2 regions of the Pseudoalteromonas sp. DY56-GL22 genome follow, and region 2 is predicted to be linked to the other one. Evidence: predicted binding sites of a transcription regulator. Region 2 holds the regulator's gene; the other holds the start of a gene.

The links. Region 2 encodes MetJ, which represses methionine synthesis genes. Its sites were predicted from a motif close to TAGACGTCTAGACGTCTA; they were not measured.
Region 1: a site for MetJ is predicted at 2,607-2,624, ahead of NO991_RS08425 (methylenetetrahydrofolate reductase). Genes of this name have one in related genera too.

What each region holds. Positions count from the first base shown of each region.
Region 1 covers NZ_JANHZR010000003.1:105,905-110,087, reverse strand. Annotated here, with positions in the region: gene NO991_RS08435 (DEAD/DEAH box helicase) at 1-598, shown strand, start outside; gene NO991_RS08430 (sensor domain-containing diguanylate cyclase) at 640-1,608, shown strand; gene NO991_RS08425 (methylenetetrahydrofolate reductase) at 1,605-2,561, opposite strand; gene NO991_RS08420 (pitrilysin family protein) at 2,809-4,183, shown strand, end outside.
Region 2 covers NZ_JANHZR010000003.1:495,952-500,134, reverse strand. Annotated here, with positions in the region: gene NO991_RS10150 (malic enzyme-like NAD(P)-binding protein) at 350-1,591, shown strand; gene metJ (met regulon transcriptional regulator MetJ) at 1,691-2,011, opposite strand; gene metB (cystathionine gamma-synthase) at 2,236-3,495, shown strand; gene metL (bifunctional aspartate kinase/homoserine dehydrogenase II) at 3,500-4,183, shown strand, end outside.

The DNA of each region.
Region 1 (4,183 bases), 390 kb from region 2:
AGCGGTTGAAGTTGAGCAACTAGTTTATGCGGTTGATGAAGACCGTAAACGTGAGCTGGTGTCACATATGATTGGCATGAAAAATTGGCAGCAAGTACTGATATTTACCCGAACTAAACAAACTGCTGATGTGCTTGCTAAAGAAATGTGTAAAGATGGCTTAAAAACCGAATCAATTCATGGTGATAAAAGCCAAGGGGCGCGAGATAAAGCATTACAAAACTTTAAATCTGGTGTAACTCGGGTATTAGTCGCGACTGATGTGGCCGCTCGCGGCCTTGATATTGCCTCTTTAAAATATGTCATTAACTATGAGCTACCTTATGTGGCTGAAGATTATGTGCATCGAATAGGTCGTACAGGTCGTGCTGGCGAAAAAGGGTTAGCGTTGTCGCTAGTTAGCATTGATGAACAATGGTTATTAGATGAAATAGACATTTTACTGGGCACCAGACTTACTCCTCAGTGGTTACCGGGGTATGAGCCTGATTTAACGAAAGAGCCTAAAAATATAAGAAAAAACACTAATAAAGCTCGTCGCTCGCGAGATAAAAAGCGTATTTTGGGTCAAAAAAGTATGAGACACTGTAAAAAGTGACGTATATTTATACTATCCACTGACTAAAATAAGTGTGTAGTATGTTAGAAGTTAATAAATGGTCATTTTGTCAGCCTGACAACCAGTTTTCTTTGCAAAAATGGCAAAAAACAGTCGATTTAATGACCGAGTTATTCTCAGCGCCTGCAGGCTTTATTGTTCATAAGACAGATGAAGCATACCGCATAATTGTTTCTAGCGAACAACGAGAAAACCCTTACCATGCTGGAATCGAGTTAGCCATTGACGACAATATCTTTTGCAAAAAGGTATTAAAAGATATGGCTCCTTTATACATTCCACAAGTTAGTCTAGATAATCAATGGGATGATTGTCCACTTACTGTCGATGGCGTTGAATCCTATTTAGGTGTGCCTATAACTTGGCCGAGCGGGGAACCGTTTGGTACTTTTTGTGTAATGGATTTTAAGAAAACTGATTATCAGCATAGTCTTTTAGAACTCATCGAACAGCTTAGGGATATGGTGGAAGATGATTTAGCTCTACTTGATAATTTCACCCAAATGCGTGAAATTGCGATGCTAGACCCCCTCACAAATATTTATAATCGCCGCGCACTCAATTTACTTTGCCAACATAAATTAAATCTTGCCGCCCGGTTGGGCTTTAATATCTGTTGTTTGTTTATCGATATAGATAACTTTAAACCACTCAATGATAAGCATGGTCACGAAGTAGGAGATAAAGCACTGATATGTCTGGCTGATACATTGAAGCAATATCTACGAGAGGCTGATATTATTGGCCGCTTAGGAGGAGATGAATTTATTGCGGTTCTGCAAGTGAAAAGTAACGACTGTATCGAAGCGATTAGCTACAAACTTAATGAAGCGTTTAAAGAAAACCTTAAACATATGGCAATACCTGAACTTAATTTGAGTATAGGCTCAGGTATTGTAGCTCAACCTAAAGAAACATTTGCTGAGCTATTAAAGCGGGCTGATGAAGATATGTATGAGAAAAAGCAAGCCTCTAAACTTACCCGCTAAGCTATTTGCTTTTCAGCTAGGTTTAATTCCATGGTTGCTTTAAGTAAACGGTAAAGGTTAATTGACGCATCAATTTCTTCTTTACGGTTAGTTAAGCTCTCAATATTTAAACCTAGCGGTACATCTAAATGCGCACAGCTTTGTAAAATTAAATCGAGATTCTCACGGCAAATACGCACTGATTCACTCAATGTATTTGCAGAATCTAACATGCGGTACTTAGTTGCTTCTGGTACTGAAATTCCTAACCACTCCATAAAGTCTAAGGTTTTTTCACCCCCACAAGGGGTAAACGTTAGAATAATGCGTTTTGGTGCTGTGCCTTGTGTTTTACAACTACGGGCGTAGCTAGTGATTAAATCAATCGTCGCTTGGGCATTGTAAACGGCTTGTGAGATGAAAAACTTACAACCTTGTGCTGTTTTTTCAACTAAGCGCTCATGTTCATTGCGTTTGCTAGCGTGACGTTCGGCAATGGTAACGCCACCTAAAAACACATCACTGCTTTGCTTTACAAGCGTTTTATATGCATCAGGAAGGCTTAGTTTGATATCGCCATGAGATGATGGACTACCCACTAACACTAAGTTTTTTAATTCGAAGTCGTTACGTGTTTCGTTTAGCCATTCGGTAAACTCAGCTTCACCTCGTTGCGCTACGCTTTTGTATGTGATCACATCTAGTTGTGACAAGCTGCGCAGTAATTGACTGTATTCACGTGGATCCACTGTTTCTTTAAATGGGAAAGGACGAGGCTTTGCAATGCGGCTACTTTCATCTTGAATGTCGTAAATAATCACACCATCGTATTCAATTTCGTGTAAACGACCAAGTAGCTTTTGGGCAATGGTTTCAAGCTGTGCTTTATCAGTCCCTGACTTTGGAGGTGTGGTACCGATCAGGTAGACGCCTTGGTTGGTGTCTTCAATTTTCTCTTGTAATGATAAAGCCATAATCCTCATTCCAGCTCGTGCTAATGTTTATGACAAATAATATAGCAGCCATTTAGACGTCTAGATAGATTTTTTTCATGAAAGTTTTTCAATGACTATGAATTTTACTCAAGTTTAAAGCTGAGCGTTTAGTTAAATTGACACGCCTGTTTACATAAATTATTGCGCTGACCCTCATATTTTCTGGCGCTTTGATGCATAATCAAGCAGCAATGATTATGAGAAAAATAACTAACAAGGGAACATTATGAAATTTAGATTATTAGCAACCAGTGTTGCTGTAACACTGGCGCTGAGTGGCTGCGCAAGTAACTCACAGTCAACTATGGTTAAAGAAGTCGAAATTGAGCAGCGAGTCAGCCAAGGTGATAACCGTGTATTTAGCCAAGATTACCTATTAGAAGAGCTTGAAAACGGCCTTCGCGTGATGGTCGTTAAAACGGATTACCCAGATGTTGTGTCACTGCAAATTCCGGTATCGGTTGGTTCACGTAATGAAGTTGAAGCAGGTAAAACCGGTTTTGCCCACTTCTTTGAGCATATGATGTTTAAAGGCTCTGAAAAATTCCCGCAAGATGTGTATTCAGATATTTTAAAGAACTCGGGTGTTGATAATCGCGCGTATACGACCAACGATTACACGAACTATCACTTAAACTTCTCAAAAGAGCACTTAGATAAAGTACTTGAAATCGAAGCTGATATTTTCCAAAATCTGACATACAGCGAAGAGCAGTTCCGCACCGAAGCGCTGACTGTAAAAGGTGAGTATTTAAAGAATAATGCTAGCCCAATTCGTAAGTTACTTTCTGCAGTTCGTAACGAAGCATTCGAAAAGCATACGTATAAGCACACTACAATGGGCTTTTTCGAAGACATTGAAGCAATGCCTGATCAAATGGCGTACGGTAAAGAGTTTTTCGCTAAATTTTATAAACCAGAATATGTATCTTTAGTCATTGTTGGTGATGTTGATCCACAAGAAACCATGGCGATGGTGAAAAAGCATTGGGGTAACTGGAAAAAAGGCGATTACCAAGCAGACATTCCTGTTGAGCCAAAGCAAAAAACAGCAAAATATGTACATGAGAAAAATGATGGTTTACCAGGCCACTGGTTGCTTGTGTCATACAAAGGCACGGCATGGGATCCTACTCAAAAGGACCGTGCCGCTCTTGATTTGATCTCACAGCTTTATTTCTCTAATAATTCGGCACTTTATCAAGAACTTGTTGTTGATAAACAAATTGCCAGCCAAATGTTTACCTATAACCCAGATACTAAAGATCCAGGTTTATTACATGTTTTTGTAAAAGTAGAGAACGAAGCGGACCTTGCTAAAGCCCGTGATGCGATTAACCGTACTTATGCACAAGCACGTACTGAGTTAGTAGATGCACAAAAGTTAGCGGATTTAAAATCAAACCTAAAATATAGCTTTATTAATGGTCTTGATTCATCGCAGTCAATCGCTTCAACACTTGCAAGCTACATGCACTTTGAGCGTGACCCTGAAGTGATTAACCAACTTTATGCCACGGCTGATAGCATCACGCCAGAAGATATCAAAGCGGTAGCAAACAAGTACTTTGTTGATTCAAGCCGTACCACGGTGACAATGT
Region 2 (4,183 bases):
TTTGTTGTATAAACTTTCATAAAAGTTATTAAAAATAATAAATTTAAATAACTTTGTTAGTAAATGCTGTGAACTTCGTTGAAATAGCTGTTTTGGGCTAATTTCGGCTAATTGCAGTGTACGTGCGTATAAAATACAACAACACGTGCTTAAAAGGTCATAAATAGATGAATTTTTATGTCTGATTAATCGCAACTATGCGCAGAAATTGTTGGGAAATCCTTTAAAATTAAGCGATATAGCATATAACAGGATAGACCTGATAATACTTGGAATTTTTATACATTACAGGTATCGTACTGATGCAAGCTCTCTCACTTTTTAACTTTTTGCAGGATACTATCGCGTTATGTCAGATTTTCGTGAACAAGCATTACATTACCACGCTCACCCCGTTCCAGGTAAAATTAGTGTTGAACTAACCAAGCCAGCCGAAACGGTTAACGATCTCGCTTTAGCTTATAGCCCAGGTGTGGCTGAACCAGTCCGTGAAATTGCTGCTGATCCAGCAAACGCCTATAAATACACAGGCAAAGGCAACATGGTTGCAGTTATTTCAAACGGTACCGCAATTTTAGGTTTAGGTAACTTAGGTCCGCTTGCATCAAAACCTGTAATGGAAGGTAAAGCCTTACTATTCAAACGTTTTGCTGGCCTTGACTCAATTGATATTGAAGTTAAACACCGCACAACAGAAGATTTCATTAATACGGTTGCTAACATCGCTGATACGTTTGGTGGTATCAACCTAGAAGATATTAAAGCGCCTGAGTGTTTTGAAATCGAAAAAGCGCTTATCGAGCGCTGTGATATTCCCGTTTTCCACGATGACCAACATGGTACCGCTATTGTTACAGCTGCTGGTATGCTTAACGCCCTTGAAGTGCAAGGCAAAGATATCGAAGATGCTATCATCGTATGCTTAGGTGCTGGTGCTGCTGCTGTTGCTTGTATGGAGCTTTTAATTAAGTGTGGTGCACTGCGTGAACACATTTATATGCTTGACCGTAAAGGTGTGATCCATACACGTCGTGATGACTTAAACGAGTATAAGCAATTATTTGCTAACAACACCGATAAGCGTACATTACAAGATGTTATTGCTGATGCTGATGTATTCGTTGGTGTATCAGGTCCCAATCTGTTAACTGCAGATGATCTTAAGCTGATGGCAGACAAGCCAGTTGTGTTTGCATGTTCAAACCCAGATCCTGAGATTGCTCCAGAAGTTGCACATAGCGCGCGTAACGATTTAATTATGGCAACGGGTCGTTCAGATTTCCCTAACCAAGTAAATAACGTGCTTTGTTTCCCATTCATTTTCCGTGGCGCGTTAGATGTTCGTGCAACGGCAATTAATGATGAAATGAAAATTGCTGCAGTTCATGCTATTCGTGGCATCGCGAAAGAGCCTGTACCAAGTGAAGTATTAAAAGCGGCTGGCGTTGAGTCACTTGAGTTTGGTGCCGAGTACATCATTCCTAAGCCTATGGATCCGCGTTTATTACCACGTATTGCACGTGCTGTTGCTGAAGCGGCTGTAGAGTCGGGTGTGGCGCAAATCGATATGCCAGAAGATTACATGCGTTAAACTTAATTAGCCTTAGGTATAACGCTCAATAAAAAACTCAGCCTAGGCTGAGTTTTTTTATATCTGCGATTATCGGCGGTGATCCGATGGCCGAAATACTTATTCTGAATCAAGCACTGGGATATCTAATCCCATTTCTTGCATAATTCTTTTAACTTCTTCAGGTACCTTTTCAGGGTTGTCTTTACGTAGGTCGTCATCATTTGGTAATGGTTGACCTGTAAAAGCATGTAAGAAAGCTTCACACAATAACTCACTGTTCGTCGCATGACGCAGGTTATTGATCTGGCGGCGTGTACGCTCGTCAGTTAATACTTTTAATACGTTAAGTGGGATTGATACGGTAATCTTTTTTACTTGTTCTGATTTTTTACCGTGTTCTGCATATGGGTGAATGTATTCACCGTTCCATTTAGCCATAAGTTGTTTCGTTGCCTCGGTTGTCAGTGATTTACGCCTTATTCACAGCGCAAGATGCGGAAATTCTATCTCTTTAAAAAAGATAGTCAAATACTAGTTATTTAGCCATCTAGTGGTGTAAATGTATAAACTTCTATGTGTAAGCGATAAATGCTTTGACTTCTCATATTTGATCATCTAACCTTTTAGACGTCTAAACATCCAATTAAAGAATAGGTGATGAAATGAGCGAAAAAAATAAAGCGACGATTGCTGTTCGTCACGGCATAGAAGCCGATAAACATCATGGTGCGGTTGTGCCTCCTTTATACTTATCAACCACCTATTCGTTTGCTGATTTTGATACTAAGCGCCAGTATGACTATGGTCGCAGCGGTAATCCAAATCGCGATATCTTAGCTGAAACCTTAGCTGAACTTGAAGGTGGTGCTAAAGGTATTATCACTGCAACAGGTATGTCTGCTGTGCATTTAGCCACTCAGCTATTAAACAGTGACGACACGTTAGTGATCCCACATGACTGTTATGGCGGTAGTTATCGTTTATTCACCTCGCTTGAAAAGCGTGGCCTGTTAAAACTAAAAGTTTTGGATTTAACTAAATCTGAAAATCTCCAAGAAATTTTAGCGATTAAACCTAAGTTGATTTGGATTGAAACGCCAAGTAACCCAATCTTGCGTTTAACAGATATTAAAGCAATCACTAGTATTGCTAAGCAGTGTGGTGCTTTGGTTGCGGCTGATAACACCTTCTTATCACCTGCATTACAAAACCCAATTGAGTTTGGTGTTGATATTGTTGTGCACTCAACCACTAAATACATCAATGGTCACTCTGATGTAGTGGGCGGTGCAGTGATTGCTGCAACGCAAGAGCTAGGCGACGAGCTTGCTTGGTGGGCGAATAATATCGGTATTACTGGTGCACCATTTGACAGCTACTTAACGCTTCGTGGTTTACGTACTTTAAATGTACGCCTAAAGCAGCACCAAGAAAATGCCTTTGCCATTGCTGAGTATTTAGAAAGCTCTCCTTATGTGAGCCAAGTTTATTACCCTGGCCTTGCTTCTCACCCACAACATGAGCTTGCTAAAGCACAGCAACGCGGTTTTGGTGGCATGGTGAGCTTTGATATTAAAGGCGACATCAACGATGCTGCTGCGTTTTTAACAAGCCTTAAAGACTTTAGCCTTGCTGAGTCGTTAGGTGGGGTAGAAAGTTTGATTTGTCACCCTGCAACAATGACCCACGCAGGCATGGAGCCTAAAGCGCGTCTTGAAGCTGGTGTGGGCGATACCTTGATCCGTATTTCTGTAGGCATTGAAGACGTAAAAGATCTCATTGCTGATTTAGACCGTGTTTTCAATTTAGTTAAGCCAGGTCAAGGACTGCAAGTTACAAAAGCTGAAGCTAAGCAAGCACAGCAAGATACACAACAAAACGCGTCATTTAAGTTAACGCCAGCACATACGGCATTGTGGTAGAAAAATGGTAAATATTGTTCATAAATTTGGTGGCTCAAGCTTAAGCTCGGCAGATCGTTATCATGCGGTAGCGAACATCGTTCTTGCTAATACTGAGCAGGGCGATTGCGTCGTTGTGTCGGCATCGGGTAAAACAACCGATACCCTGGTAAAGCTTTGGCAAAGTTACCAGCAGCAAGATAGCCAAGCTGTTAGCGATATTCTATTGCTTATTGATAACAATCAACGTGCGCTTATTGAGCAGCTACTTATAGGGCAGAATAAACAACAGGCGTTGGCACAGTTAAAAGATGAACTTGCTGTATTAAATGAATTAATTAGTCAGCAGCAGTTACTTGAAGCCCCTTTACTTGCTCATGGTGAAGTGTGGTCGGCGCGGTTATTGGCTGCTTATCTAAATCAGTTAGGTGTCGATTCGCAAGATGTTGATGCAAGACAGCTATTTACTCTAAATGGTGGCCAGCTTTTACATCAAAAAAACCAACAGCAATGCAGTGATGCGATTAGCAGAACACATATCAACGTAGTAACGGGTTTTATAGCTGCAGATTGCCAAGGTAATACGGTGACATTAGGCCGTAATGGCAGTGATTACAGTGCCACTTTGTTAGCGAGTTATACTTTTGCCAAGCAAGTGTCTATCTGGACAGATACACAAGGGGTATTTAGTACTGACCCTCGTAAAGTT